Regions from separate parts of the Streptomyces sp. CNZ287 genome, predicted to be linked through region 1. Evidence: riboswitches for the same ligand, from Rfam matches in the RefSeq annotation. Region 1 holds a riboswitch; the other holds the start of a gene.
The links. Region 1 has a riboswitch for glycine ahead of gcvT (glycine cleavage system aminomethyltransferase GcvT). Riboswitches for the same ligand answer to the same signal wherever they lie in the genome.
Positions count from the first base shown of each region.

Region 2: another riboswitch for glycine. It lies ahead of gcvP (aminomethyl-transferring glycine dehydrogenase); the one in region 1 lies ahead of gcvT (glycine cleavage system aminomethyltransferase GcvT).

Region 1 covers NZ_VISV01000024.1:40,675-55,871, reverse strand. Annotated here, with positions in the region: gene FB457_RS31410 (cysteine desulfurase family protein) at 1-658, opposite strand, end outside; gene FB457_RS31405 (trimeric intracellular cation channel family protein) at 785-1,444, opposite strand; gene FB457_RS31400 (ABC transporter ATP-binding protein) at 1,472-2,716, opposite strand; gene FB457_RS31395 (ABC transporter ATP-binding protein) at 2,713-3,810, opposite strand; gene FB457_RS31390 (ABC transporter permease) at 3,807-4,814, opposite strand; gene FB457_RS31385 (ABC transporter substrate-binding protein) at 4,890-6,620, opposite strand; gene FB457_RS31380 (ABC transporter permease) at 6,737-7,735, opposite strand; gene FB457_RS31375 (enhanced serine sensitivity protein SseB C-terminal domain-containing protein) at 8,106-8,906, opposite strand; gene FB457_RS31370 (enhanced serine sensitivity protein SseB) at 9,039-9,812, opposite strand; gene FB457_RS31365 (hypothetical protein) at 9,944-10,543, shown strand; gene FB457_RS31360 (AAA family ATPase) at 10,591-11,154, opposite strand; glycine riboswitch at 11,319-11,417, shown strand; glycine riboswitch at 11,418-11,535, shown strand; gene gcvT (glycine cleavage system aminomethyltransferase GcvT) at 11,566-12,699, shown strand; gene gcvH (glycine cleavage system protein GcvH) at 12,802-13,176, shown strand; gene FB457_RS31345 (serine hydroxymethyltransferase) at 13,233-14,516, shown strand; gene FB457_RS31340 (L-serine ammonia-lyase) at 14,641-15,197, shown strand, end outside.
Region 2 covers NZ_VISV01000002.1:567,921-583,117, forward strand. Annotated here, with positions in the region: gene FB457_RS06660 (MerR family transcriptional regulator) at 1-215, shown strand, start outside; gene FB457_RS06665 (DNA polymerase IV) at 330-1,700, shown strand; gene FB457_RS06670 (PRC-barrel domain-containing protein) at 1,745-2,131, opposite strand; glycine riboswitch at 2,284-2,380, shown strand; gene gcvP (aminomethyl-transferring glycine dehydrogenase) at 2,559-5,456, shown strand; gene FB457_RS06680 (DUF5999 family protein) at 5,581-5,787, opposite strand; gene FB457_RS06685 (hypothetical protein) at 6,045-6,629, opposite strand; gene FB457_RS06690 (glutamate-cysteine ligase family protein) at 7,086-8,579, shown strand; gene FB457_RS06695 (substrate-binding domain-containing protein) at 8,708-10,474, opposite strand; gene FB457_RS06700 (CPBP family intramembrane glutamic endopeptidase) at 10,596-11,339, shown strand; gene FB457_RS06705 (lytic polysaccharide monooxygenase auxiliary activity family 9 protein) at 11,457-11,972, shown strand; gene FB457_RS06710 (PadR family transcriptional regulator) at 12,282-12,842, shown strand; gene FB457_RS06715 (DUF4232 domain-containing protein) at 12,903-13,679, opposite strand; gene FB457_RS06720 (EamA family transporter) at 13,870-14,919, shown strand; gene FB457_RS06725 (pyridoxamine 5'-phosphate oxidase family protein) at 14,901-15,197, opposite strand, start outside.

The DNA.
Region 1 (15,197 bases):
TGCCGTACGGGCCGCCGATCTTGTGCCCGGTGAGCGTCAGCGCGGCCAGCCCGCTCGCCCCGAAACCGATCTCCGCCTGGCCCGCGGCCTGCACCGCGTCGGAGTGCATCGGCACGCCGTACTCGCGGGCCACGGCGGCGAGTTCCGCGACCCGCAGGACCGTGCCGATCTCGTTGTTGGCCCACATCGCCGTCACCAGCGCCACGTCGCCCGCGCCCCCGCCGGGGCCGCGCTCCAGCGCGGCGCGCAGCCCGTCGGGGTGCACCCGGCCGTAGGTGTCGACGGGCAGCCAGTCGACGGTGGCGCCCTCGTGCTTCTGCAGCCAGTGCACGGCGTCCAGCACCGCGTGGTGCTCGACCGGGCTGGCGAGCACCCGGGTGCGGGCGGGGTCCTCGGCCCGCCGCGACCAGTACAGGCCCTTGACCGCGAGGTTGTCCGCCTCGGTGCCGCCGGAGGTGAAGACCACCTCGCTGGGCCGGGCGCCGAAGGCGGCGGCCAGCCGCTCCCGGGACTCCTCGACGGTGCGCCGGGCCCGCCGGCCCGCGGCGTGCAGCGAGGAGGCGTTACCGGTGGCGGTGAGGCGTTCGGTCATGGCCCGCACCGCCTCGGGGAGCATCGGGGTGGTGGCGGCGTGGTCGAGGTAGACGGCCTGGTCCATGATGGTCCCGATTCTACGGCGCCCGCCCCGCCCGCCGAACGCCGCCTTCCGGCCGTACGGGCCCCGGCTCCGGCACCCGTCCCCGTACCGCACCCGCCGGACGGCAGCCCGCCCCCCGGCCCGCCCTCAGCCCTCCCCCGCCGCCCTGCTGCGCCGCTGCCAGGCGCGCGGGGCCCGCCAGCGGAAGCGCAGCGCCAGCAGCCGCAGCACGAACGCCACCGCCGCCGCGGCCGTCGCCGTCGCGGGCCCGACCTGCCCGAAGCGGATCAGCAGCGCGGTGGCCACCGCGCCGACCAGCGCCGGCACCGCGTACATCTCCCGGTCCCAGCGCAGCAGCGACGGCACCTCCCCGGCGAGCAGGTCGCGCACCACGCCGCCGCCGGCCGCGCTGGTGAGGCCGAGGACGGCGGCGGAGGTGAGGCCGAGCCCGTACTCGTACGCCTTGAGCGTGCCGGTGACGCAGAACAGCCCCAGTCCGGCCGCGTCGAAGACCATGACCGCGCTGGTGATCCGCTCCACCTCGGGGTGGAGGAAGACGACCAGCAGCGCGGCGACCAGCGGCGTGAACAGATACCCCGGCTCGGTGAACGCGGCCGGCGGGACCGCGCCGATCACCAGGTCCCGCAGCAGCCCGCCGCCGAGCCCGGTGGCCAGCGCGAGCACCGCGATGCCGAAGACGTCGAAGTTCTTCCGCACCGCGAGCAGCGCGCCGGAGATCCCGAAGACGAAGATCCCCGCGAGATCCAGCCAGTGCTGCAGGGACGGGGTGAACAAGTCGTCGGACACCACGCCCCCGATTTACTCCGGCACGTCCTACTTCTTGTCCTCGGGCGCCTGGTCGGGCGCGTTCTCCGGGTGCCAGCAGGCGGTGCGCCGGCCGGGCTTCAGCTCAAGCAGCGGCGGCTCCTTGGTCTTGCAGACCTGGGTGGCCTTCCAGCAGCGGGTGTGGAAGCGGCAGCCGAGCGGCGGCGAGATCGGCGAGGGCACGTCGCCGTTGAGCAGGATCCGCTCGCGCTGCTGCCGGCGCTTGGTGTCCGGCACCGGCACCGCGGACATCAGCGCCTTGGTGTACGGGTGCAGCGGTTCCTGGTACAGGCTGGTGCGGTCGGCCAGTTCGACGATCTTGCCCAGGTACATGACCGCGATCCGGTCCGAGACGTGCCGGACGACGGACAGGTCGTGGGCGATGATCACGTAGGTGAGGCCGAACTCCTGCTGGAGGTCGTCCAGGAGGTTGACCACCTGCGCCTGGATCGACACGTCCAGCGCCGAGACCGGCTCGTCCGCCACGATCAGCTTGGGCTGCAGGGCGAGCGCGCGGGCGATGCCGATGCGCTGCCGCTGGCCGCCGGAGAACTCGTGCGGGTAGCGGTTGTAGTGCTCGGGGTTGAGCCCGACCCGCTCCAGGATCCCCTGGACCTCCTTCTTCACCCCGCCCTCCGGCCGCACCTTCTGCAGCTTGAAGGGGGCGCCGACGATGGTGCCGACGGTGTGCCGCGGGTTCAGCGAGGAGTACGGGTCCTGGAAGATCATCTGCACGTCGCGGCGGAGCGGGCGCATCTGGCCCGTGCTCAGGTGCGTGATGTCCCGGCCCTGGAACTCGACGGTGCCGCCGGTGGGCTCCAGCAGCCGGGTGATCAGCCGGCCCATGGTGGACTTGCCGCAGCCGGACTCCCCGACGACGCCCAGGGTCTCGCCGGGCAGCACGTCGAAGTCGATGCCGTCCACGGCCTGCACCGCACCGACCTGGCGCTGCATCAGGCCCTTGCGGATGGGGAAGTGCTTGGTCAGCCCGGAGACCTTCAGCAGCGGCTCGGTGCCGGCGGCGGGCTTCTTGCGCAGCCGCGCGCCCGGAACGGTCGCGGTCGCCTTCGCCCCGCCGGCGTCGGCCGGGCCGGCCGCCGCGGCGCCGGTCTCCTTCCCGTCCCCCGCTGTGGGGGCACCCCCGCCAATGGGGGTATCCCCGCCAGTAGGGGCGTAGCCGGCGGGGGAGGGGGCGTGGCCGGCGGGGGGGCTCGCCTTGCCGTCCTTCTTCTCGGGCACAGCCTCGTCCTTCACAGCTTCGGCGCAATCTCTTCGGTGTAGATGCGCTCCCGGTCTTCCTGCCGCAGGTGGCAGGCGGCGAAGTGGCCGGTGCCGACTTCGCGCAGCTCGGGCCGTACGGTGCGGCTGGCGTTGTCCGCGGGCACGTCCGCGTACGGGCAGCGGGGGTGGAACGCGCACCCGCTGGGCACGTTGATGAGGCTCGGCGGGCTGCCCTTGACCGGGATGAGCCGGTCCGTGGCCTCGCGGTCGATGCGCGGCATGGAGCCGAGCAGGCCCCAGGTGTACGGGTGCTGCGGCCGGTCGAAGATCTGCTCGGCCGAGCCCCGCTCCACGCACCGGCCGCCGTACATCACCACGATGTCGTCGGCCAGTTCCGCGACCACGCCGAGGTCGTGGGTGATGATGATGACCGCGGAGCCGAACTCCTTCTGCAGATCCCGGATCAGGTCGAGGATCTGCGCCTGCACGGTGACGTCGAGCGCGGTCGTCGGCTCGTCGGCGATGAGCAGTTCGGGGTTGTTCACCAGCGCCATCGCGATCATCGCGCGCTGGCGCATGCCGCCGGAGAACTGGTGCGGATAGTCGTCGACGCGCTTGTCGGGCTGCGGGATGCCGACCCGGTCGAGCATCTCGATGGCCCGCTTGCGCGCGGTCTTCTTGTCGACGTCGTGGTGGACCCGGTACGCCTCCACGATCTGGTACCCGATCTTGTAGTACGGGTGCAGCGCGGAGAGCGGGTCCTGGAAGATCATCGACATCTCCCGGCCGCGCAACCGGCGCACCGCGTCGGGCTCCGCGGAGAGCAGTTCCTGCCCGTTGAGCCAGATCTCGCCGGAGATCTGCGCCCGCCGGCGCTTGCCGTACTGCCCGGCGGTGTGCAGGCCCATGACCGCCAGCGAGGTGACGGACTTGCCGGAGCCCGACTCGCCCACGATGCCGAGGGTCTTGCCCTTCTCCAGTTGGAAGGAGAGCCCGTCGACGGACTTCACCACGCCGTCGTCGGTCGGGAAGTGGACCTTGAGGTCCCGGATGTCCAGGAACGCCGACGCGTCGGCGGCGGCCGGTACCGGCTCGCCGACGGCGCCCGTCTTCGTCAGACCGGTCACGAGACCCTCACCCTCGGGTCGATGGCGGCGTACACGAAGTCGACCACCAGATTGCAGATCACGATGAAGAAGGCGGCGAACAACGTCACGCCGAGGATCGGCGGCAGGTCGTTCTCGTTGATGGACTGCACCGCCCAGGAGCCGACCCCGTTGAAGGAGAACACCGTCTCGGTGATCACCGCCCCGCCGAGCAGCAGCGCGAAGTCCATGCCGAAGATGGTCACGATGGGCGTCAGCGCGGAGCGCAGTCCGTGCCGGGCGATCACCACCGGCTCCTTCAGGCCCTTCGCGCGGGCGGTGCGGATGTAGTCCTCGCCCATGGTCTCCAGCATCCCGGCGCGCGTGAGTCTCGCATAGAGCGCGGAATAGAGGAACGCCAGGGAGAACCAGGGCAGCATCAGCCCCTGGAACCAGCGCACCGGATTGTCGGTGAGCGGTGTGTACTCGTTCGGGAAGATCTGCCAGTGGTAGACGAATAGCGCCAGCGCGACGGTGCCGGTGAAGAACATCGGCAGCGAGACGCCCGCCAGGGCGATGCCCATGGCCGCACGGTCGAAGATCGACCCCGGGCGCAGCGCCGAGATCACGCCCGTCGTCACCCCGGAGATCAGCCACAGCACGGCGGCACCGATGGCCAGCGAGGCGGTGACCGGCAGCCGGTCCATCATCTCCGGCCAGACCTCCACGTGCTTGCGGAAGGAGTAGCCGAGGCAGGGCGCGTTGCACTGCGACGGGTCGGGGCCGAAGTTGAACTCCCGGCCGGCGAAGATGCCGCGGATGAAGTCCCAGTACTGGACGTAGACGGGATCGTCGAGGCCGAGGTTCTTCTTGACCGCGTCGATGGTCTTGGGGTCCGGGCTCTTGCCGATGTACTGCGCGGCGAGCTGGTCGGGGGTGCTGCCGGCGAGCCGCGGCAGGACGAAGAAGATGGCGTAGGTGATGGCGCTCACGACGAACAGCAGCACCACTGCGGCCATCAGCCGCCGGATGAGATACGCGAACACGAGGGCGTGCCTTCCACGGTCCGGGCGGCGCGGGCGGTGCCGGTGAGGGCACCGCCCGCGCAGCCGGTGGGGATGCTACTTCAGGCCGAGGTTCAGGTAGTCGTACTGACCGCTGAACGCCTGCGAGACCACCAGGTTGGTGAGCTGGTCCGAACGCTGGTGCAGGACCTTGAAGTAGGAGAGGGGCACGATGGCCGCCGTCTCCAGCATCTTCTTGTCCACCTCGGCGTACGCCTTGGCGCGGGCCGCCTTGTCGGGGTTCGCGATCGAGTCGTCCAGGAGCTTGTTGATCTCCGGGTCGTCCAGGTACGAGATGTTCGTGTTGCCGGACTCGCCGAGCGCGCCGCCGTTGGCGATCTGCTGCAGGAAGCCGTAGCCGCTGGGCCAGTCGGAACCCCACTGCATCATGTACAGACCGGCGTTGTTGTCCTCGGTCCACTTGCGGGAGCCCGCGAAGTCGGTGAAGTACTTGCCGCCGGGGAACTTCTGGATCTCGGCGTTGATGCCGACCTTCTTCAGGGCCGCCTGGATCGCGGTGGCGTTGTCGATCTCGTCCTGCCGCTCGGTGCGTGCGGTCAGCACGGTGTCGAACCCGTCGGGCTTGCCGCACTCCTTCAGCGCGGCCTTGGCCTTCTCGACGTCGCCCTTGTTGCCCTCGGTGGCGTACGGGTCGTCGTACGCCTCGTGGCTCGGGACGTCCGGGGGCAGCGCGGTGGTGGCGATGTCACCCTTGGGCTCACCGCCGAGCGCGCGCATCGAGGAGTCCTTGTCGACGGCGAACTCCACGGCCTTGCGGCAGTTGACGTCGTCGAAGGGCGCGAGCTGGGTGTTCATGGCCAGGTAGGTGAGCCGGCCACCGGTCGGGTTGTCGATCATGTTGGACTTGTCCCGCAGGAGCTGGGACTGGGTCTGACCGGTGACGCCGAGGGCGTCGAACATGATGTGGGTCTTGCCGGCCTCGATGTTCTTGTCGATGGTCTCGGCGTTGACCTTGAACCGGATCTCGATCTTGTCCGGGAGCTGCTTGCGGATCTTGTCCGTCTTGGGGTCCCACTGGTCGTTGCGGACCAGGGTGGCGGACTTGTCCAGGTCGAAGCTCTCGAACTTGTACGAGCCGGAGGAGACGATGTTCTTCTGGTAGTCCGAGCCGTTGTCCTTGTCCCGCGGCACCGGCGCCGTCTGGGTCATGGCCACCAGGTAGTCGAACTCCTGGAACGCCTGGTCGAGCTTGAAGACGATCGTGTGGTCGTCCGGGGTCTCGATGGACGAGATGCCCTCTTCGCTCTTGTCCTTGTACGGACCCTTGTAGTCGTCCGGGTTCTTCAGGTACTGGGCGAAGTAGTTCGGGCCGAGGGAGAGCACGTCGCGGGCGTAGTTGCTCCGCTCGACGGCGTACTTGACGTCGCCGGCCGTGATCTCGGTGCCGTCCTCGTACTTGACGCCCTTCTTGATCTTGTACGTCCAGGTCTTGCCGCCGTCGGTGGCCTCACCGGGACCCTCGGCGAGGTCCGGCACCGGCTCCGCGGCCTGCGCGCCCGGGCCGGGGGCGTACGTCATGAGGGAGCGCGCGTACAGGCGGCTGAAGTTCCACACGTAGCCGTAGTACGTGTTGCCCGGGTCCATCGAGTCCGGCACGTCGGCGGACTCGTAGACGAGGGTGCCGCCCTTCTTGTCGGAGGCGTTGAGGACCTTATCGATCGCCGCGTTCGCGGCGGCGCCGCCGCCCTCGCCGTCCGAGGAGTCGTCGTTGCCGCCACCGCCGCAGGCGGAGACGGTCAGCGCGACCGAGACGGCAACCGCGAGCATGGCGGCTGATTTCGACCTGAGTTTCATGGTGAGGCGTTGCCCCCTGGTTCGGAGTGATGGGACGAGAGCGGGAACGGCGGGTGCCGCGCCCAGGCTGCTTCTTGGGGTCATCGGTGTCATCGGCGGCCCTTGGGATCGAGTGCGTCCCTGAGCCCGTCGCCCAAGAGGTTGAAGGCCAGCACGGACAGGAAGATCGCCACGCCCGGTACGACCATGAACATCGGATCGACCTGGTAGTAGTCGATCGCGCTGCTCAGCATGCCGCCCCAGGAGGCCTGCGGCGGCTGGATGCCCACGCCGAGGAAGCTGAGCGCCGCCTCGAAGAGGATGTTGGTCGGGATCAGCAGGGTGGAGTAGACGAGGATCGGCCCCACCAGGTTCGGCAGCAGCTCCCGGAAGAGGATGAAGGGGCCGCGCGCGCCCAGGCTCTTCGCGGCCTCCACGAACTCGCGTTCGCGGAGGCTGAGCGTCTGTCCGCGGACGATGCGGCCGATGTACGGCCAACTGAAGAAGCCGATGACGAAGATCAGCACGCCGATGTGGAGTTGCAGCCCCTTCAGCCCGAACGCGCCGCCCTGCAGCGCGGCGGAGATGGAGATGGCGAAGAGCAGCACCGGGAAGGCCAGGAACGTGTCCATGGTCCGGCTGATGATCGTGTCCGCCCACTTGCCGTAGTAGCCGGCGATCACGCCGAGGACGGTGCCGATCACGACGGCGACCAGCGTCGCGCCGAAGGCGACGAGCAGCGAGACCCAGGAGCCCTCCAGGATCCGGGTGGCGATGTCGCGGCCGAGCCGCGGCTCCACGCCCAGCGGGTGGTCCCAGCTCATGCCGCCGAAGGAGCCGTACGGCGTGGCCAGGGAGGGGTCGACGAGGTCCTGGTTGAGCTTGTTGGGGTCGAGCCCGAAGACCGACTGGATCGGCCGGGAGAGCGCGGCGATCAGGATGAGGAGCACCACGACGACGCCGCCGGCCATGGCGACGCGGTCGCGCTTCAGCCGCATCCAGGCGATACGCCCGAGCGAACGGCCCTCGATCCGGCTCTTGTCCACGCCCTCGACGAGAGCTTCCGGCGTCGCCTCGGTGGCGCCGGTGGTCTCGATAGGTGCCGTCATGTTGTGGGGACCCCTCTCGAGCGGCGGCGTCCCGCCGTCGTCTGCCGCGGTAGCGGCTCAATCGCTTCGCTGGTGCAAGTCATGCCGTGGTGCCGTGATCCGTGGTGCCGTCGTGCCTGGTGCCCGTACCGGGTGATCGTGAAGCGCTGCCGTCGCACAGGGGAACGACAGCTTCCTGCGGGGGGAGTCTTCAATGCGCCTGCGATCACTCGCCAGACCCCAAGGGGAATGGATGCGCAAACGTGATGCGAAGCAGTGGATAACCGTTATCCGGACATCCGACCGCCGCTGAGCGGATCTTCACCGGCCCGATATCGGGATAGTACGGATATAACGGAGTCGGACGGGAGGGTCCTGCGGGGCCGGCGGCTCAGAACTGCGGGGCGGGTCCCGGCTGCCAGCCGGACTGCGGGGCGCCGCCCGCGGAGTGCGGCGGCGGGTAGCCGTAGCCGGCGGGCGGGGCGGCCGGGCCGCCGCCGTAGGCGCCGCGGTCGAAGAACGGCCGGGAGTTCGCCCGCATCCACATCGCGACCGGGTCGTGGTCGTCGGCCAGCGCCACCGTGGAGACCGCCAGGCCCGGGGGCACGGCGGCCACGGACTCCTGCATCATCGACTGCGCCGCGGCGACGGACTGCGCGCCCGTGTCGTACAGGTCGATGCCGATGGCGAGGTACGGCTCGCCGAGCACCGGCTGCACCCAGGCGCGGCAGAGCGTGCGCACGGCGGGGGTGCGGTGGGCGGTCTGGCCCAGCAGGGCGTAGAACTGCGCGACGTCCACGACCGGTTCCGCGATCCGCAGCGGGCCCGCGGGCAGCCGGTCCAGGCCCGTGGCCACCCGGCGCAGGTCGAGCCAGGGGACGCCGACGCCGCCGCCCGCGGCGTGCGGGTCGAGCCAGAGGCCCCAGCGGTCGGGGTAGAGCGCGGCGGCGATCTCCGCCCCGGCGACGGGCTCGTGGGCGCCGGCCCAGCCGCTGGCGGCCAGCTCGCGGTCGGAGCTGAAGCAGGGCGCGTAGGCGTGGCCCTCGATCTGCATGCTGCCGTACTGCGCGTCGGGCGAGTCGGGGCGGCCCTGCCAGAGCAGCATCCACACCTGCCCGGCGGCCAGCGCGGCGAGCAGCGCCTCGTACGCGTCGTACCTGCCGGGAGCCACCTCGCGGACCAACTGGTCCACACCCGCTCCCGGCGCCCGCCCGCTCGCGCCCCCGTTCACCCTGGGCCCCAACCCTTCGTCTCGGCTCCCGCCGCTCCCGGGCACGCGTGTACGCCCGGAAAGGTCATCAAACCAGCTTAGAGCCTGACCGCGTCAGCCGACCCGGATGTAGAACGGCTCGACCTTGGCCCGCATCCAGGTGATCACCGGGTCCACCGCGGCGTCGAGGAAGACCAGTTGGACCTTCCACGGCACCGGCTGCGCGCCCAGCGCGCGGCCCAGCGCCTCCACCGTCGCCTGCCTGCTCTCGTCGTACGTGTCCAGCAGCTCCACCCCGATGTAGAGCTGCACCGCACCGCCCTCGACGCTCGCGAGCCCCCGGCGCGCGCTGCGTACCACCCCGATCCGCTCGAACTCCTCCCGCGCGACCGCCAGGAAGTCCACCGGGTCGTCCTGCCAGTCCGGCGTGAACAGCCGCACCCGGCCGCCGCGCGCCTCCCCCGGCAGCCGCGCCGCCCCGCGGTCCCGGCACAGCTCCGCGACCGCCGCGGGCGGCAGCGGCACGCCGACCGTGCCGCCGGGGTTGACCGCGATGCCGACCTGCGGCGGCAGCCCGCGGGCGAACTCGCGGGCGGGCGCGACGGTGAACGACATGTGGGAGCCGCTGACCCGCAGGAACTCCTCCTGCGAGGAGAACACCGGCACGTACGGCGCGCCGCCTATCTCGGTCGTCGGCACGGGGAGCGAGGGGCTGTCGGGCCCGCCGCCCGCGGGCAGCGGCACCCAGAGGCTGCTGCGGCCCAGCACCTCCAGCAGCCGCGGGGCGGCCTGCGGGTTGCCGAGCGAGGCGGCGAGCACCTCCTCCAGCTCGTTGCCGGGGAAGCCGCCCGTGGCGGGGGGCTGCGGGGAGCGGTAGTCGAAGCTCATCGGGACCAGCCAACTCTCGGGGGATGAACGTCGGCACCCTAACGGCTGCGAGCGCTCGCGGGCGAAGCCCGCACCTGCCCACGGTGGAGTCCCCTCACCCTCATGACCTCGCGACAGGGAGCCCGTTTTCCATGCGTACGAACCGAATGGCCGGCCTCGCCGCCACCGTCGTCCCCGCCGTCGCCGGCGGCGCCCTCGTGCTCGGCATGGCCGGGCCCGCCGCCGGGGACGGAGCCGGGGGCGGGCACCCCGGCGGCAGGACCGCGGCCTCCGCCCCGGCCCTCACCGACGTCGACCCCTCGACGCTGCACCTGCTGGGGGAGCTCGGGCAGCTCACCGCCGCCACGGCCAGGACCGTCGAGCAGGTCCGGCAGGCGGTCGCCGACGGCGGCCGGCAGAACCCGCGCACGCTGCCCGACGTGCGCGCGCACCTGGACGCGGTGGGCGCGGCGGCGGGGACCAAGGGCACGGTGAAGTCGATGAAGGCGCGGGAGACGACCGCCCTGGCGCAGGCCGTCGGCTCGCTGCGGGAGGAGCTGGCCCGCCTGGTACGGGCCGGCCGGGCGGGCGACCGGGCGGCGGTGGCCGAGCGGTCCCCGGTGACCGTGACGGCGCTGGTACGGGTCCTCTCGGCGACGGCGGCCAGCGGGCTGGTGCCGGCGGGGCAGGTGCCGCAGACGCCGCCGAACGCGGCGGTACCGCCGAAGCTGCCGGCGCGCTCCGGCGCGTAGCGGTCCCGGCGCGGGGCCGGTCCCGGCGCGCAGCCGCCCGCCCGGGCTCAGCCGAAGCTGATCGAGCGCAGCGTCCCGGTCGCCTCGCCGTCCAGTACCAGCACCGAGTGGCAGCCCTCCGCCGGCTGCCCGGCGCTCGCCCAGTCCAGCAGCCTGCGGTGCGCCCACCGGTGGCGGGCGAAGGCGTACCGCGAGACCGCGCGCCCGCGCCGCGCCTGCCGCTCCCGCGCCACGGCCGCCGGCACGTCGAGCACCACGACGTGCATCCCGCGCCCGTGCCGCCTGGCCTGCCTGGTCAGCCACCAGCGCACCCACGGCAGCGTGCCGCAGTCGTGCACGACGAGGCTGCCGCCCGCGCGGACCGCCAGGCGCAGTCGCGCGTAGTGGTCGATGCGGACTAACGGCCGGTAGAGGGCGTACGGCAGCCGCCTGCCCAGCTTGCGCGCCCAGCGCTCGCGCACGTACTGCGAGTCGATCAGCCGGACCGCGGCGGGCGGCTGCGTGCGGCGCATGAGCGTGCTCTTGCCGCTGCCCGGCAGCCCGGAGATCACGACGATGTCCCCCTCCGGATATCGAAGCCGTTCTCTGGAGGCCGCCTGCTCCACCGTCACGCTGCCTCCCACGCCCCGCACCGCCGCCTCTTGCCGTCCACAAGCCTCGCAACAGCGGCGGGACTCGACAAGGACGCAACGGAAGGCGGCCTCCCACTTCTTCCCCTGTCCCGCGGTCGGGGGCGCGTGCAATGATGGCCCCCGCCAACTGCATACCGGCCGTTCGAACCCGCGCGGGAGAGTCCCGGTGCCTCGTCGCACCGGGCGCCGAAGGAGCAAGTCCTCCCTTGAATCTCTCAGGCACCAGTCACCGCGCGGGCGAGGCAGATCTGAAAAGCGGGCGTGCCCGGCCGAGCGCCGGCGCCGCCCCACCCAAGGTGCAAGCCACGCTCCCGCGGGGTCGTGGCGAACCTCTCAGGTTCCGATGACAGATGGGGAGGACACGACCACCCCCTGTCCGGGAGCCTGACGATGACCACTGAGAGCCCTGCACCGCGCCGTACCGCGCTCGACGCCACGCACCGCGCCCTCGGCGCCACCATGACCGACTTCGCCGGCTGGGACATGCCGCTGCGCTACGGCAGCGAGCGCGAGGAGCACGTCGCGGTGCGCACCCGCGCCGGCCTCTTCGACCTCTCCCACATGGGCGAGATCGCCGTCACCGGCCCGCAGGCCGCGGACCTGCTGGACTACGCCCTGGTGGGCCGGCTCTCCGCGGTGCGCCCGGGCCGCGCCCGGTACACGATGATCTGCCGCGAGGACGGCGGCATCCTCGACGACCTGATCGTCTACCGGCTCGCCGACGAGGAGTACATGATCGTCGCGAACGCCGCCAACGCCCAGGTCGTCCTGGACGCCCTCGCCGAACGGGCCGCCGGCTTCCCGGGCGCCGGGGTGCGGGACGACCGGGACGCGTACGCCCTGATCGCCGTGCAGGGCCCCAGGTCGCAGGAGATCCTGGGCCGGGTCACCGACGCGGACCTGGCCGGCCTGAAGTACTACGCGGGCCTGCCCGGCACCGTCGCCGGCGCGGACGCGCTCATCGCCCGTACCGGCTACACCGGCGAGGACGGCTTCGAGCTCTTCGTACGCCCCGCGGACGCGGCCGCCGTCTGGGCGGCGCTCACCGCGGCGGGCGCGGACGACGGCCTGGTGCCGTGCGGGCTCTCCTGCCGCGACACCCTGCGTCTGGAGGCCGGCATGCCGCTCTACGGGCACGAGCTGACGACCGCGCTCACGCCCTTCGACGCCGGGCTCGGCCGGGTCGTCAAGCTCGACAAGCCCGGCGACTTCGTCGGGCGCGAGGCGCTCGAAGAGGCCGCCGGGCGCGCCGCGGCGGAGCCGCCGCGGGTGCTGGTCGGCCTGGTCGCCGAGGGCCGGCGGGTGCCGCGCGCCGGGTACGAGGTGGTGGCCGGCGGCCGGCGCATCGGCGAGGTCACCTCCGGCGCCCCCTCCCCCACCCTGGGCAAGCCGATCGCGATGGCGTACGTGGACGCCGCGCACGCCGGTCCCGGGCCCTCGGCGGCCACCGGCGTGGGCGTCGACATCCGCGGCAGCCACGAGCCGTACGAGGTCGTCGCCCTGCCGTTCTACAAGCGCCCCTGACCGGCTCCGCGAGAGCCACCGGCCCCTTCCCGCGGCAGTCCCCCGACCGCGCCACCAGCGCCCCTTTACGCCTCTGACGTCCCGATCCTGGAGAATCGCCTTATGAGCAACCCTGAGCACCTGCGCTACAGCAAGGAACACGAGTGGGTCGCGACCGCCGACGGCGTCGCCACCGTCGGCATCACCGCCCACGCCGCGAACGCGCTGGGCGATGTCGTCTTCGTCCAGTTGCCGGACGTGGGCGCCGCGGTCACCGCGGGCGAGCCCTGCGGCGAGCTGGAGTCGACGAAGTCCGTCTCCGACCTCTACGCGCCGGTGACCGGGGAGGTCACCGAGACCAACCAGGACGTCGTGGACGACCCGGCGCTGGTGAACTCCGGCCCGTTCGAGGACGGCTGGCTCTTCCGGGTGCGCGTCTCGGCCGAGGCCGCCGACCTGATGTCCGCCGCCGAGTACACCGAGTTCACCGCGGGCTGAGCTCCGCCGCCGCAGCCCCGCCCGACCGCGTCCCTCTTCTTTCCCCGGAAGGTCCCATGTCCCTTCTGAACGGCTCGCTCCACGAGGTCGACCCCGAGGTCGCCGCCGCCGTGGACGCCGAACTCAAGCGCCAGCAGTCCACCCTCGAAATGATCGCCTCGGAGAACTTCGCCCCGGTCGCCGTGCTGGAGGCGCAGGGCTCGGTCCTCACCAACAAGTACGCCGAGGGCTATCCCGGCCGCCGCTACTACGGCGGCTGCGAGTACGTCGACGTCGCCGAGGAGCTGGCCCGCGAGCGGGTCAAGGCGCTCTTCGGCGCCGAGGCGGCGAACGTCCAGCCGCACTCGGGCGCGTCGGCGAACGCGGCGGCGATGTTCGCGGTGCTCAAGCCGGGCGACACGATCCTGGGCCTGGACCTGGCCCACGGCGGGCACCTGACCCACGGCATGAAGATCAATTTCTCCGGCAAGCTGTACGACGTCGCCGCCTACCACGTCGACGCCGAGACCGGCCAGGTCGACATGGCCGAGGTCGAGCGGCTGGCCAAGGAGCGGCGGCCGAAGCTGATCATCGCCGGCTGGTCGGCGTACCCGCGGCAGCTCGACTTCGCCGGCTTCCGCCGGATCGCCGACGAGGTCGACGCGCTGCTGATGGTCGACATGGCGCACTTCGCCGGTCTCGTGGCCGCGGGCCTGCACCCCAACCCCGTGCCGTACGCGGACATCGTCACCACCACGACGCACAAGACCCTCGGCGGCCCGCGCGGCGGGGTCGTCCTCTCCCGCCAGGCCCTCGCCAAGAAGATCAACTCGGCGGTCTTCCCCGGCCAGCAGGGCGGCCCGCTGGAGCACGTGATCGCGGCCAAGGCGGTGTCCTTCAAGATCGCCGCGTCCGAGGAGTTCCGCGAGCGGCAGCGGCGCACGCTGGACGGCGCCCGGATCCTGGCCGAGCGGCTGCTGCGGGACGACGCCCGCGCGGCCGGCGTCTCGGTGCTCTCCGGCGGTACGGACGTCCACCTGGTCCTGGTCGACCTGCGCGCGTCCGAGCTGGACGGCCAGCAGGCCGAGGACCGGCTCCACGAGATCGGCATCACCGTCAACCGCAACGCGGTCCCGGACGACCCCCGCCCGCCCATGATCACCTCCGGCCTGCGCATCGGCTCGCCCGCGCTGGCCACCCGCGGCTTCACCGCCGCGGACTTCGAGGAGGTCGCCGACGTCATCGCGGAAGCCCTCAAAGCACCCCTCACCCGCTGGGGTTCCGACGATCCGAAGACGGCCGCACTCGCCGCCCGGGTCACGGCCCTGGCGCAGAAGCACCCGCTGTACCCCGGCCTGTAGCCCGTACGGCCCGGCGGCCCGCCGCTTCGACGCGGCGGGCGGCCGGGCCCGGGGCCGTACGCGCAACCCGTCACCACCCGCACCACGCACGCGCACGCCCCACGCAAGGACAAGGGAGTCCCGAGTGGCCATCTCCGTCTTCGACCTCTTCTCGATCGGCATCGGCCCGTCGAGCTCGCACACGGTCGGCCCGATGCGGGCCTCCCGGATGTTCGCGCGCCGGCTGAAGAACGAGGGCCTGCTGGCCCACACCGCCGCCGTACGCGCCGAACTCTTCGGCTCCCTGGGCGCCACCGGCCACGGCCACGGCACCCCCAAGGCCGTGCTCCTCGGCCTGGAGGGCCACTCGCCGCGCACCGTCGACATCGAGTGGGCCGAGGGCGAGGTGGAGCGCATCCGCGCCACCGGGCGGCTGCACCTGCTGGGCGCCGAGATAGGGCGCGACCACGAGATCCCCTTCGACGCCTCCGCCGACCTCGTCCTGCACCGGCGCCGCTCGCTGCCGTACCACGCGAACGGCATGACGCTGGCCGCGTACGACGCGGACGGCGGGACGCTGCTGGCGAAGACCTACTACTCGGTGGGCGGCGGCTTCGTCGTCGACGAGGAGGCGGTCGGCGAGGACCGGATCAAGCTCGACGACACCGTGCTGAAGCACCCGTTCCGTACCGCGGACGAGAT
Region 2 (15,197 bases), on a different contig from region 1:
ACGGCGCCACGGTCTACGAGTGCACGTCACCCGACGAGGTCGTCGAACTGCTCCAGGGCGGCCAGGGGATCTTCGGGATCGCCGTCGGCGTGGTCTGGAGCGACGTGCAGGCGGCCCTCGCGCAGTTGCACGCGGAGCACATCGACACCGGCGAGACGCTGGTCGGGCAGAACGCGGCCGACGAGCTGGCGCGCCGCCGCAGCCGCGCCGGCTGATGCCCCTCCGGCAGCCTTGCCGGCGGCGTCCCGCGCCCGGCCCGTACGGCGCCGTCACGGTCGCCTGACGACCGCTGCGGGGCCGATGTCGTACCCATGGGGGACCATCACCGTGTGAGAAGCGCGCCGTCGGTCCTGCACCTGGACATGGACGCGTTCTATGCCGCCGTCGAGCAGGCCGCCAAGCCGAGCCTCCAGGGCAAGGCCGTGATAGTCGGCGGCCTCGGCCCCCGCGGCGTGGTGGCCACCGCGTCGTACGAGGCCCGGGTCTTCGGGGTGCACTCGGCCATGGCCATGGGCATGGCCCGCAGGCTCTGCCCGAACGCCGCGTTCCTCATCCCCCGCTTCCGGCTCTACCAGCAGGTCAGCGGCCAGGTCATGGCACTGCTCAGGGAGCTGTCGCCGCTGGTGGAGCCGCTGAGCCTGGACGAAGCGTTCGTCGACCTCGAAGCCGGCGGCACGCCCGCGGAGGAGGGGGCGTGCCGGGACGTGGCGCGCCGGCTGCGCGCCGGCATCCGTGCCGCCACCGGCCTCACCGGGTCCGTCGGGCTCGCCGCCTCCAAGATGCTCGCCAAGGTCGCCTCCGAGCTGGCCAAGCCCGACGGGCTCGTCGTGGTCCCGCCGGGCGGCGAGCGGGCGCTGCTCGGGCCGATGAACGTGCGCACGCTGCCCGGCGTCGGCCCGGCGACGGCGGACACGCTGCGCCGGGCCGGGATCACCACGGTCGGGGAGGTCACGGACGCCGGCGAGGACGAGATGGTGCGGCTGCTGGGCAAGGCGCACGGCACCGGGATCCACGTGATGGCGCTGGGCCTGGACGCGCGGCCGGTGGTCGCGGACCGGGACACCAAGTCCGTCTCCGTCGAGGACACCTTCGACGTCGACCTCACCGACCGGGTCCGGATCCGCACCGAGGTCGAGCGGCTGGCACGGCGGTGCGTGACGCGGCTGCGCGGCGCGGGGCGCTCCGGCCGCACGGTGGTCCTCAAGGTCCGGAGGTACGACTTCTCCACCCTCACCCGCTCCGAGACCCTGCGGGGGCCCACGGACGACCCGGCCGTGGTCACCGAGGCGGCGCTGCGGCTGCTGGACAGCGTGGAGACGACCGCGGGCGTGCGGCTGCTGGGCGTCGGCGTGAGCGGGCTCGCGGACTTCACGCAGGAGGACCTGTTCGCGCAGGCCGGTCAGGCGCCGGAGGTGCAGCACGGTCCGGTGGACGCCGACGGTCCGGTGGCGCTGCCGCCGCCGGAGCCGCCCCCGCCGCCCGCCCCGGCGGAGCCGGAGCCGGCGGCGCCGCACTGGCTGCCGGGGCTGGACGTGCGGCACGCGGAGCACGGCCCCGGCTGGGTGCAGGGCAGCGGCGTCGGCCGGGTCACGGTGCGGTTCGAGGTGCCGGGCTCGGCGCCCGGGCGGGTGCGCACGTTCGCCGCGGACGACCCGGCGCTTGTGCCCGCGGACCCGCTGCCGCTGGTGCCGGGCGGCTGACGCCCGCCGGCCGACGCCCGGCGGCCCGGATGCTCCTATGGATGTCAGTCGTCGGAGCCGGCGACCTCGCCGAAGTCCCGGTCCTGCGGCTGCTGCGGCCGGGTCTTGGCGACCTCGGGCGGCAGCGTCATGCCGTAGTGGTGGTAGAGCTGGAGTTCCTGCTCGGGGGAGAGATGCCGGCCGACGCCGAAGTCCGGCGCGTCCTTGATCAGCTCCCGTTCGTACGGCACCCGCAGCCCTTCGTCCGCCAGCTCGCTCGGCCCCAGCGGCACGAACGCGTCCCGGTGGAAGAGACCCGTGCGCAGCGCAGCCCACTGCGGGGCGCCGGTGGCGTCGTCGAGGTACACCTCGTCGACGGTCCCGAGCTTGTCGCCGTTGCTGTCGTACGCGCGCACGCCGATCAGGCTCCGGGGGTCGATGTCGGTCTGCACGGTGCCTCCCACGTCTCGTCACAGCTCCGCTGCCTCCACGTAACGGCACAACCCGGCCCGCGGCCACTCGGCGGGCGCCGCCCGGGCGCACGGGAGCCGGTGCCCGCGCCGGGATGCGCGGGGGCGTGCGCTGGTACGCTGATCGTGGCTGCAGACCCCGTGCGGGAGAGTCCTCCGCCCGCCAGCCGGAGGCGCCGAAGGAGCAACTCCTCCCCGGAATCTCTCAGGCCCCCGTACCGCACGGACGAGGTCACTCTGGAAAGCAGGGCGGGCCGCCGCGCGGCCCCTCCTCACCGACGGTGCAAGCCGCGCCGCGCCCGGTCAGGGCGTGCCGGTGAAGCTCTCAGGTCCGGATGACAGAGGGGGAGGCCGTACGGGTGCCCGGCCCAGGGGCATCCGCGAAGGTCCGCGCGACCAGGAGGCCCCTTTGTCCGAGACGAACGCCCACCGCATCCCGCTGTCCGCCCTGGAGCGCGGCACGCCCTTCGAGCAGCGCCACATAGGACCGGACGCGGGCGACCGGGCCAAGATGCTCGCCCAGGTCGGCTACGGCTCGCTGGACGAGCTGACGGAGGCCGCCGTACCCGGCTCGATCAAGGGCACCGGCGCGTTCACGCTCCCCGCGGCCCGCTCCGAGGCCGAGGTGCTGGCCGAGCTGCGCGGCCTGGCGGCGCGCAACGAGGTGCTCACCTCCATGATCGGCCTCGGCTACCACGGCACCCACACGCCGCCGGTCATCCTGCGCAATGTCATGGAGAACCCCGCCTGGTACACGGCGTACACCCCGTACCAGCCGGAGATCTCCCAGGGCCGTCTGGAGGCGCTCCTCAACTTCCAGACCGTCGTCTCCGACCTCACCGGGCTGCCCACCGCCGGCGCCTCCCTGCTCGACGAGGGCACGGCCGCCGCCGAGGCGATGGCCCTCTCCCGGCGCGTCGGCAAGGTCAAGGACGGCGTCTTCCTGGTCGACGCCGACACCCTGCCGCAGACCGTCGCCGTGCTGCGCACCCGCGCGGAGCCGACCGGCGTCGAGGTCGTCGTCGCGGACCTCGCCCGCGGCATCCCCGCCGAGGCCGCCGAGCGCGGCGTCTTCGGCGTGCTGCTGCAGTACCCAGGCGCCTCCGGTGCCGTACGGGACCTCACGCCCGTCATCGAGCGGGCACACGAGCTGGGCGCCGTCGTCACCGTCGCCGCCGACCTCCTGGCGCTCACCCTGCTGACCTCGCCCGGGTCGCTCGGCGCCGACATCGCGGTCGGCTCCAGCCAGCGGTTCGGGGTTCCGATGGGCTTCGGCGGGCCGCACGCCGGCTACATGTCCGTACGCGAGAAGTTCGCGCGCAGCCTGCCGGGGCGGCTCGTCGGCGTCTCCAGGGACACGGACGGCGCGCAGGCGTACCGGCTGGCCCTCCAGACGCGCGAGCAGCACATCCGCCGCGAGAAGGCCACCAGCAACATCTGTACCGCGCAGGTGCTGCTCGCCGTGATGGCGTCGATGTACGCCGTCTACCACGGCCCCGAGGGCCTGGCGGCCATCGCCCGGCGCACCCACCGCTTCGCCGCGGTCCTCGCCGCGGGCCTGCGCGCCGGCGGCGCCGACGTGGTGCACGACGCGTTCTTCGACACCGTCACCGTCCGTGTCCCCGGCCGGGCCGCCGAGGTGACCGCACGCGCCCGCAACGCAGGCGTCAACCTCCGCCTCGCCGACGCCGACCACGTCGGCATCTCCTGCGACGAGACCACGGTCCGCGAGCACCTGGCCGTCGTCTGGGACGCCTTCGGTGTCCCCGGCCGGGACGTCGGCGAGCTGGACGCCGCCACCGCCGACGCGCTGCCCGCCGGTCTGCTGCGCACCGACGAGTACCTGACCCACCCGGTCTTCCACCGGCACCGCTCCGAGACCGCCCTGCTGCGCTACCTGCGCACGCTCGCCGACCGGGACTACGCGCTGGACCGCGGCATGATCCCGCTCGGCTCCTGCACGATGAAGCTCAACGCGACCGCCGAGATGGAGGCCGTCACCTGGCCCGAGTTCGCCGGGCTGCACCCCTTCGCGCCCGCCGACCAGGCCGCTGGCTATCTGACCCTGATCCGCGAGCTCGAGGAGGGCCTGGCCGCCGTCACCGGCTACGACAAGGTCTCCCTGCAGCCCAACGCGGGATCGCAGGGCGAGCTGGCGGGCCTGCTGGCGGTACGGGCGTACCACCGCGCCAACGGCGACGAGCGCCGCACCGTCTGCCTCATCCCGTCCTCCGCGCACGGCACCAACGCCGCCTCCGCGGTGATGGCCGGCATGAAGGTCGTGGTCGTGAAGACCGCGGAGAACGGCGAGGTCGACGTGGACGACCTGCGCGCGAAGATCGGGCAGTACGGCGACGAGCTGGCCGTGCTCATGGTCACCTACCCCTCGACGCACGGCGTGTTCGAGGAGCACATCACGGAGATCTGCGACGCCGTGCACGCCGCCGGCGGCCAGGTGTACGTGGACGGCGCCAACCTCAACGCGCTCGTCGGCCTGGCGGGACCCGGGAAGTTCGGCGGCGACGTCTCGCACCTGAACCTGCACAAGACGTTCTGCATCCCGCACGGCGGCGGCGGCCCCGGTGTCGGCCCGGTCGCCGTCCGCGAGCACCTGGCCCCGTACCTGCCGAACCACCCGCTGCAGCCCGCCGCGGGCCCCGGGACGGGCGTGGGCCCGGTCTCGGCGGCGCCGTGGGGCTCGGCCGGGATCCTGCCGATCTCGTGGGCGTACATGAAGCTCATGGGCGAGGACGGGCTGCGCCGTGCCAGCCAGGTCGCGGTGCTCGGCGCCAACTACGTGGCCAAGCGGCTGGAGCCGCACTTCCCGGTGCTGTACACGGGTCCCGGCGGGCTCGTCGCGCACGAGTGCATCGTCGACGTACGGCCGCTGACCAAGGCGACGGGCGTGTCCATCGACGACGTGGCCAAGCGGCTGATCGACTACGGCTTCCACGCCCCGACGATGTCGTTCCCGGTGGCCGGGACGCTGATGATCGAGCCGACCGAGAGCGAGAACCTGAGCGAACTCGACCGGTTCTGCGAGGCGATGATCGCGATCCGGCGGGAGATCGAGCGGGTCGGCACGGGGGAGTGGGACAAGGACGACAACCCGCTGGTCGGCGCGCCGCACACCGCGGCGCAGCTCGCGGGGGAGTGGAAGCACCCGTACGGGCGTGCGGAGGCCGTCTTCCCGGCCGGGGTGACGCCCGCGGACAAGTACTGGCCGCCGGTGCGCCGGATCGACGGCGCCTACGGCGACCGGAATCTGGTGTGCTCGTGCCCCCCGCTGGACGAATACGACGACTGACGTACGCCCGCGCGCGTACGGCACCCGGCCCGGCGCCCCCGCGCCGGGCCGGCGGCGTGCGGAGCGTGCGGACGGCCGCGGGAGCCCGCCGGCGGGCGGCGGCCGGTGCCGCCGCCCGGGCAGGTCAGGCCGCGGCGGTCACGTCGTCGGCGTTCGGCGGCCGGTGCGGCGCGATGATCCGGCCGTCGGGCAGCAGCTCGCCGGTGTCCTCGAACAGCAGAACGCCGTTGCAGAGGAGGCTCCAGCCCTGCTCCGGATGGTGCGCCACCGGGCGCGCCGCCTCCCGGTCGGTGGACTGGGCGGTGGGACAGGGTGGCTGGTGCTGGCACATGGCTGGGTACTCTCGCCGTTTCGTGGTCTCGGTCCTGCGGTCTGCAGATGTCATCGCCGCCCCCGTGTCGACTCGTTCCCCAACCAGTGTTCCCCCGCGCGCGTCAATTCGCAGGGATTTACCGGCAGGTGGTCTCCGGGGCAGAAGACGCATCACCCTCGCGGGCGGTTGCTCGGTGCCGGACCATCCTTTCGGGGGGTGCACCGGCGGGGAGTGGACTAGTCCACAGCGGTGATCAGACCGTGACCTCGCCGTGATCAGGCGGAGGAGCCGAGCAGCCGCACGCCCGCCAGCCGGTCGCGCAGCGCGGGCAGCAGATCGCCGGCGCGGTGCGCGCGGTGGGCCCGGATGCCGGGCGGCGCGGGCGCCAGCGGCACCAGCAGATCCGCCGGGTCGACCGTGCCCGACTCGGCCGGCGCGGTGACGTCGGCGCGCAGCCAGAGCGTCACCATGTACAGCTCGGGTACGGACAGCAGCCGCGGCTGCAGCAGGGCGGGCAGTGACTCGGCCTGGCGCAGGGCACGTTGGGTGGAGGCGACGTACGGGCCCTCGGAGAAGTGCGAGAACGCCCAGCCGTCCGGGGTGATCCGCGCCTCCGCGGCGGCGACGACGCGGCCCTCGGCCGCGAGGTGGAACCGCCAGCCGGTGAGCGCCGCGCGCGGTGTGCCGTCCGCGGCGCCGACCCCCGCCAGGACGTGGACGGGCAGCGCGTCCGTCGCGTCCGCCGGGCTCCCGGACACCGGCGCGAGCGCACGGGTCCCGCGCACCGCCGTCGGGGACTTCAGCGCGGCGTTGACGCTGCGCAGAGCCGGGGAGGGGGGCGTAAGGACGCTGAGCGGCATAGGGGTCGCCTACTTTCGACAGACGTGGAGCAGAGCAGGGGGCAAGATGCGGACGGCGCTGTCTGCTAGCGGGGTCAGAGGGGACCGCATCCGTGTAAGGGGGCGCCAACTCTCTGCCTCGTTCGCGAATTTTATACGACTCCCGGTAGGAGTCCTTCCGCCTAGCCGTCCGGGTGAATTCCGCAAGAGGATTCTCGGTCGCATATCCGCTGGTCTTTCCGGAACATCAGCGAGAATCACCTGGCGGGCGCGGTAACGGCCGGCACCCGGGGTCGGCCGGATCTCGCCGGGGATTGCGGCCGATCGGCGGGCGGTGGCGCGCGCGCCCGGCGGTGTGCGGTCGGAACGACGCCGTCCGGCGGGGCGGTCAGCGTAGCCGACGACACGGCGGCTGCGGGCGTCAGGGTACCCGCGTCTGGGCATCATCCCGGGCAGCCGAGCCGAGGAGGAACCTCGATGGGCGAGAAGGTCGTGGCCGGCGGGTTCGACCTGTCCGACCGCCGCCGCTATCGGCAGCGGCTCCGCGAGTGTCTCGTGGGGCTGGAGCGACTGCTGGAGGAGAAGAGATTCGACCGCCCGCAGAACCTGATGGGGCTGGAGATCGAGTTGAATCTCGTCGGTGCGGACGGCATGCCGCAGATGATGAACACGGAAGTGCTGGAGCGCATCGCGAGCCCCGACTTCCAGACCGAGCTGGCCCAGTTCAACCTGGAAGTCAATATCGCGCCCCACCGGCTCGCCGGCCGGGTGCTCGACCAGCTCGCGGAGGAGCTGCGGACCGGGCTGTGGTACGCGGACCGGCAGGCGCGCGAGGTGGGCGCCGGGATCGTGATGATCGGCATCCTGCCGACGCTGACCGCCGCCGACCTGGTCTCCGGCAACCTCTCCGAGGTCGACCGCTTCCACCGGCTCAACGAGCAGATCCTCGCGGCCCGCGGCGAGGAGATCCACCTCGACCTGCGCGGGGTGGAGGAGCTGACGTACACCACCGGCTCCATCGCCTCCGAGGCCGCGTGCACCTCCGTCCAGATGCATCTCCAGGTCACCCCCAGCCGGTTCGCGGACGTCTGGAACGCCTCGCAGGCGGCGGCGGCCGTGCAGGTCGCGCTCGGCGCCAACGCGCCGTTCGTCTTCGGCCGGGAGCTGCTGAGCGAGTCGCGGCCCGAACTCTTCCTCCAGGCCACCGACACCCGGCCGCCGGAGTACCGCGCGCAGGGCGTGCGCCCGCGCGTCTGGTTCGGCGAGCGCTGGATCACCGAGCCGCTGGAGCTGTTCGAGGAGAACCTCCGCTACTTCCCCTCGCTGCTGCCGCTCTGCTCCGCGGAGGACCCACTGCGCGTCCTGGACGAGGGCGGGGTGCCGGAGCTGTCGGAACTGGTGCTCCACAACGGCACCGTCTACCGCTGGAACCGGCCCGTGTACGACCTCGCCGGCGGCGTCCCGCACCTGCGGGTCGAAAACCGGGTGCTGCCCGCGGGGCCGACCGTCACCGACGTCGTCGCCAACGCGGCGTTCTATTACGGCCTCGTGCGCACCCTCGCCGACGAGCAGCGGCCCGTCTGGGGCCGGCTGCCCTTCGACGGCGCGGCGGCCAACTTCGCCGCCGCCTGCCGGGACGGGATCGACGCCACGCTCGTGTGGCCGGGCAGGCGGCGGCTCGGCGGGGTCGCGCGGGTGCCGGTGGCCAAGCTCGTACGGGACGAACTGCTGCCGATGGCCGCCTCCGGGCTCGACGCCTGGGGCGTCGACCCGGCCGACCGGGACCGCTACCTCGGGGTCATCGAGGAGCGCTGCCGGCGCCGGGTCAACGGGGCGTCGTGGCAGGCGGCGGCGTTCCACCGGGCGCTGGGGCGCGGGCTGGACCGGGGGGCGGCGCTCGCGGAGATGACGCGGCGCTACGTGGAGCTGACGCGTACGGAGGAGCCGGTGCACCGCTGGCCGGCGGACTGACGCGGGGCCGGGTCGCGGAGGCGGCGGGCCGGGCGCGCAGGGCCGGCGCTTCGGCGCGTACGGCCTGCGCCCCGGCCATGGGTGCTGCGCCCCGGTCCGTACGGGTCATCCCCCCCGGCCCGCACGGCTCAGGACAGCGCCGCCTTCGCGCCGGCGTCCGTCACCGCCCGCAGCAGCACCGCGTGGATCTCCTTCGGGTCCGTCACCCGGTACGACTCGCCCCCGACGGCTTCCGCGATCCGCCCGCACGCCTCGATGTCCGCGTCCGGGCCGATGCCGATCGCGATCAGGCCCACCGGCCGCTCCGGGTCCGCGGTCTTCCGCAGCCGCGCGGCGAGATCCGCCGCGGAGATGCTGCCCGGGTCCTCGTTGGTGCCGTCGGTGAGCAGTACGACCGCGTTGAAGCGGCCCGGCGCGTACTCCTTGACCTGCCGCTCGTACGCCGCAAGCGCCGTGTCGTACAGGCCCGTCGCGCCGTCCGGCACCGGCTGGAGGCTGCCGAAGGCGCTCGCGAGAAGCTCGCGGTGGCTGGCGCCGTCGTCGGTGCGCTGGGCCAGCCGCGTGGTGCCGGTGACCTCCTCGTAGTCCTGCTCGCCTTCGAGCCGGGTGGAGAACCGCCACAGGCCGATCTCGTCCTCGCCGGTGAACTGGGAGAGCGCCTGGATGAGTGCGTTCTTCGTGACGTCCATCCTGGTCTGCCCGGCCTCGCCCGGGACCAGCTCGCCCATCGAGCCGGAGACGTCGACGACCGTCGTCAGCCGGGCGCTCTGCACCGTGACCGTCCACATGCCGAGGACCGAGGCGACCTCGTCGGGGGCCGGCGCTTCGGCGGGCGGGGCGTCGAAGGGCTGCGGGGCGGCGCCGCCTGCGGCCATCGCCAGGTCCGCGTCGAGGCGGCCGTCGGGGGCGCGGAAGCCCTGGCGGCGCAGCTGGTCGGTGGTCTTGCCATCGGTGAGGAGCCGCTGGAAGCGGCTGGCGGCGCGGACCCGGTCCATCGCCATGGCGTCGTTGTCGACGATCGTGTACGGGTAGTCGAGCGCGACCGTGCCGCCCTCCGGGTAGAACATGTCGAGCCGCCCGCCGGTGCTCGCGCCCGCGTTGTGGCGGAAGGCGGCCTGCTCGGAGAGGAAGAGCGCGTCGTTGTCCTTCGGGTCGTCCAGACCGGAGTCCGGGAGGGACGCCAGCACCGCCGCGTCGCCGGGCTCGACGCGCTCGGAGAGCAGCTTGGCGGTCGCGGCGGTACGGGTGTCCGCGTCCTTGCCGCCGGCCCGGTGCATCGCCGTCAGCGCGAGCGCGCCGGTGGCGCTCACCGCCGGGTCCGCGGTGCCGAGGCGCAGGCCGGCGCCGTCGCCCAGCGCGGCGTCCGTCAGCTCGGCCCAGCCGTACGTCTTCTCCGGCCAGCCCAGTTTGCGGGCGCCGTCCTGGAGGGTCGCCATCCCGACGGGTGAGCTGGCCAGCCGGGTCACCTCGTCGATGCTCGCGCCCCCGCCGCCTGCGGTGACCATGCCCGTCCAGATGCTGGAGTCGGGTATCCAGACCTGGAAGCCGGGCCGGGTGTCCTTGCCGCGTAGCGCCTGCGCGACCTCGGCGGCGGGCCGCGCGCTCACCTCGACGTCCAGGCAGCGGCCGTCCGTCTTCACCCCCGTGGCGCGGGCCCGCTGTGCGGTCCTGCGGACGACGGGGGCGATGTCGGGCGAGGCGACGACGGCGAGTTCGAGGTCCGCACCCGCGCACGGGTCGTCCTGCGGCAGCAGCCCGGTCTGCACGGCGACCACCGCTCCGGCCCCGATCGCCAGGACGAGGGCGGTCGCGATGACCACCGTGCGGCCCCGTACGCTGCGCCGCAGCACGGCTTCGTCCGTTCCGTACGCATCGGGCAAGCTGTGTCGTCCCATGGTCGTCCCCCCGGACAGCCGCATATTGGTCATGTGTTTTTGCGTGACCCTAGCGACACGGTGGGTCCCATGGGGAGGGATTGACCAATTGGAGGAGCGAGTGCAGGACCAGTCCCGCCGGATGCTGAGCAGCGAAACGCTGCTGGTGCTGGCGCTGTCCCTGGGCGCGAGCGCGGTCTCGGCCCTGATCAGCTTCATCGGCTCGGTGACCAGGTCCGGCGGGCTGAAGGAACAGTCCGCCAACCTCAACTCCTCGGCCGCGCCTGGGCGTCCGTGGCTGGATCTCGCGTGGCAGCTCTTCGGGATCACGACCGCGCTGGTGCCGGTGGCGCTCGTGGCGTACCTGCTGGTGCGCGAGCGCGCGGGCGGGCTGGGCGCGGTGGGCCTCGACGGCCGGCGGCCGGGCTTCGACCTGGGCTGGGGCGCGGCCGTGGCGGCGGTGGTCGGCGGTACGGGACTGGCGTTCTACCTGGGCGCGCGGGCGGCGGGGTTCAACCTGACCGTCGTACCGGAGTCGCTGCCGGACGTCTGGTGGAAGATCCCGGTCCTGATCCTCTCCGCGGTGCAGAACTCCGTGGTGGAGGAGGTCATCGTCGTCGGCTATCTGCTGCGCCGGCTGGACCAGCTGGGCTGGACCCCGAAGGCGTCGCTGGCGGCCAGCTCGCTGCTGCGCGGCACGTACCACCTGTACCAGGGGATCGGCGGCTTCATCGGCAACGCGGTGATGGGCGTGCTGTTCGTCCTGCTGTACCGGCGGTGGGGGCGGGTCGGGCCGCTGGTGGCGGCGCACGCCTTCATCGACATCGTGGCGTTCGTGGGGTACGCGCTGCTGGCGGGGAAGGTGGGGTGGCTGCCTACGGAATGAACGGCTCCGGCCCGGTGGGCCGGTGCCGGCGGCCAATTCTCCCTGCTCCACGGTCTTGACGGTGGTCTGACAATGGATAAAGTCTAGACCAATGCCCCCCATGCAGGGAGAGACAAGATGCGCAGTCTCAAAAAGCGTGCAGCGATCGTCGCCGCGACCGTGACCCCGCTGGTCGTGCTCGCCCTCCCGGCCCCGCAGGCGAGCGCACACGGCTGGATCACCTCGCCCCCGAGCCGGCAGCAGCAGTGCAAAGCGGGCACGGTCTCGTGCGGCCAGATCCAGTGGGAGCCGCAGAGCGTCGAGGGCCCCAAGGGCCTGACGAGCTGTCACGGCGGCAACAGCCGCTTCGCCGAGCTCAACGACGACAGCAAGGGCTGGGCGGTCACCGACATCAACAGGACCCAGTCGTTCAACTGGCAGATCACCGCCAACCACCGCACGAGCACGTGGCAGTACTTCGTCGGCGGCCAGAAGGTCGCGGAGTTCAACGACGGCGGCGCGCAGCCGCCCTCGCAGTTCAGCCACACGGTCAACTTCGGCAACATCACCGGCCGTCAGAAGGTCCTGGCCGTGTGGAACGTGTACGACACGGCAAACGCCTTCTACGCCTGCATCGACGTCAACATCCGCTGACGCCGAGCAGTCCCGTAACGGCAGCAGCAGACCCCCGGGGAGCGACCGGCCCCCGGGGGTTCGGTGTGTCCGGGGTGAGCTGACCGTGACAGGGGTCGACATCCCTGGACGCAGGGCGAAGCCGGGACCTTTCCCGGCTTCGAGCCCTTCGGTCCCCTCTTCATGCGGGCCCTCGACGAGTGGGCGGGTGCAGTCCGACGCAGGTGCCGTGTGCGCGATGAGCCGGGCCGGTGGCGGCTTGCCTTGCGAGTAGTAGCGATATATCGTTGACGTGTCGCAATCGATCGTAGAAGGAATCCGGAAGAGGTGATGACCATGGGAGGGCATGGACACGGATACGGCCCGCGTGGCGGGCGGCGTTCGGCCTTCGGGGGGTTCGGGCCGCCGTTCGGGCCGCCCTTCGGGCGGGGGCGTGGGGGGCCGCGGGGGCGGGCTCGGCGGGGGGATGTGCGGGCTTCGATCCTGGCGTTGCTCAAGGACCGGGACATGCACGGGTACGAGATGATCCAGGAGATCTCCGAGCGCAGTGGCGGGGCCTGGAAACCCAGCCCAGGGTCGGTCTATCCGACGCTGCAACTGCTGGAGGACGAGGGGCTGATCGTCAGCGCCACCGAGGGCGGGAAGAAGCTGTTCTCGCTCACCGACGCCGGCCGCGAGGAGGCCGAGTCCGGGCCCGAGGCGCCCTGGGAGGACGCCGGGCGCGGGGTCGACTGGGAGGCGCTGCAGGAGGTCCGGCAGTCGGGCTTCGCGCTTGCCGAGGCGTTTCGGCAGGTGTACACCACTGGCACGCCCGAGCAGCGCCAGGAGGCGCTGGCCGTCGTCAACGACGCCCGGAAGAAGCTCTACCTGATCCTCGCCGAGGAGAGCTGAGCCCCGGCGCCCGGCCGGCCGGACCGGGCGGGCGCCGCGGCTCGGCCGCGCGCAGAGCCGTCAGCGCGCCGGGCCCGCTCCCTTCGCCAGCGGCAGGGACTCGATGCGGCCCGCGTCGCAGACCTCGCCCAGCGGCCACGCGGTGTCCGTGTGGTGGTACGTATCCGGCGGGATGACCTGCAGCTCCGCCGGCTTCGGGCGGCAGGCGCCGTTCACGTTGTCCGAGCCGCTGGCCACCACGGTCCAGTGCAGCCGGCTCCACGCCGAGGCGCCGGGTGCGAGTGTCTGCATCGACGGTGTGCGGCTGCGGTCCCGTACCACCGTGGTCGGAACCTTCGTGCCGTCGGCCCTGACGAGTTGCAGGCCGGTCCAGCCGCGGGTGCGGCAGGTGGTGTCCGAGTCGTTGGTGAGGACGAGCGCCGCGTAGCGGTTGCCCGCCGCCGAGTTGAGCGGCCGTACGGAGGCCGCCAGGTCGCCCGTACGGCACCAAGGAGCCGCCGCCGAATCGTCGGCCGCCGTCTTCGGTTCCGTCTTCGGCTCCGCCTTCAGCGGCTCCACGGCCGCGTCCTCGTCCGTCTTGCCGTCCGCCTCCGTGCCGGCTGCCTTCTCCGGTTCTGCGGCGTCCTTCGCGGGCGCGTCCTGCTCCGCCCCGTCCCCGTTCCGCGCGCTGTCGTTCCCGTCGGCGCTCTGCGCCGGCAGGGGCTTGGAGTCGCCCGCGTTGTCCGTGTTGCCGGCTGCTCCGCCGGAACTCGCGCCGCAGCCTGCGGCCAGCAGCCCCGCCGCCGCGAGGGCGGCGAGGGCGATGCGGGTGCGGGCGCGGCCGGGCTGTCGTCTCATGTCTTCCCCCTGGCTGCTCGGAGTGACCAGATCGTGGGGTGTCGGTCGTTGGACCCGTGCGGGGAGCGATCGGTTCCACCGAGTGGATGCCCGCGGGCGGAGGGCGGGATGCGCGCTCTGCGCCCGCGCGCCTCATGTCAGTAGCAACAAAGGATGACACTCATGTACGGCCGCTGACATAATCGCCCGCATGCAGCAGTCATTCGACAGGCGCGCCGGGCTCGGGCTCGCGCTGGCCTCCGCGCTCGCGTTCGGCGGTTCCGGGGTGGCGGCGAAGCCGCTCATCGAGCAGGGCGTGGACTCGCTGCACGTGGTGTGGCTGCGTATCGCGGGGGCCGCGCTGGTGCTGCTTCCGCTCGCCTGGCGGCACCGCGCGCTGGTACGGGAGCGCCCCGCGCTGCTCGCCGGGTTCGGCGTGCTCGCGGTCGCCGGCGTGCAGGCGTTCTACTTCGCGGCGATCGCCCGGATCCCGGTCGGGGTGGGGCTGCTCATCGAGTTCTTCGGTCCCGCGCTGGTGCTGGGCTGGGTGCGGTTCGTCCAGCGGCGGCCGGTCACCCGGCAGGCCGCGGTCGGGGTGCTGTTCGCGGTCACCGGGCTGGCCTGCGTCGTCGAGGTCTGGGCCGGCCTCGGCTTCGACGCGCTCGGGCTGCTCCTCGCCTTCGGCGCGGCCTGCTGCCAGTGCGCGTACTTCGTCCTCGCCGGACACGGCACCGACTCCGCCGACGGCAAGGCGCCGAACCCGCTGGGCGTCATCGCGTACGGGCTGATCGTCGGCGCCGTCGTGCTCACCCTCGTCTCCCGGCCCTGGAACCTGGAGTGGTCGCTGCTCGGCGAGCGCGCGGAACTCGGCGGCATGCGGCCGCCTGCCTGGACGCTGATCGTCTGGATCGTCCTGGTCACGACCGTGCTGGCGTATCTGTTCGGCGTCCTCGCGGTGCGCCGGCTCTCGCCGCCGGTGGCGGGGGTCGTCGCGTGTCTGGAGGCGGTCGTCGCGTCGGTGCTGGCGTGGGTGCTGCTGTCGGAGCACCTGGGCGCGGCGCAGATCGTGGGCGGCGCGCTGGTGCTGATCGGCGCGTTCACGGCGCAACTGGCGGCGCCCGCGCCGGGTCCCGGCGAGCGCGGCGAGCCGGTCGCCGGGAACGTACCGCGGCCGCGCGAGGGCGGCGAGGAGCCGTCCGGCGGCGCGCCCGCGGCATCCGCCGCCGACGCGCCGCCGCCCGGTCAGTCCGCGGGCAGATAGCCCGGCGGCTCGACGCCCGGGGCGAGGTCGGCGGCCGGTACGGGCGCGCCGTACACGGGCGCGACCGGCACCACTCCCGTCCAGTACGGCAGTTCCAGGTCCTCCGGCTCGTCCTCGGGGCCCCCGGTGCGCGTCTTCACCGACACCTCCTCGATGGCGAGCCGGAGCACCGCCGTCTTGGCCAGCTCCTTGGCGTTCGCGCGCCGGGAGTCGTCGGCCCGGCCGGGGACGATGTGGTCGACGATCGCGTCGAGGGCCATGGTCCGCTCGTCGTGGTC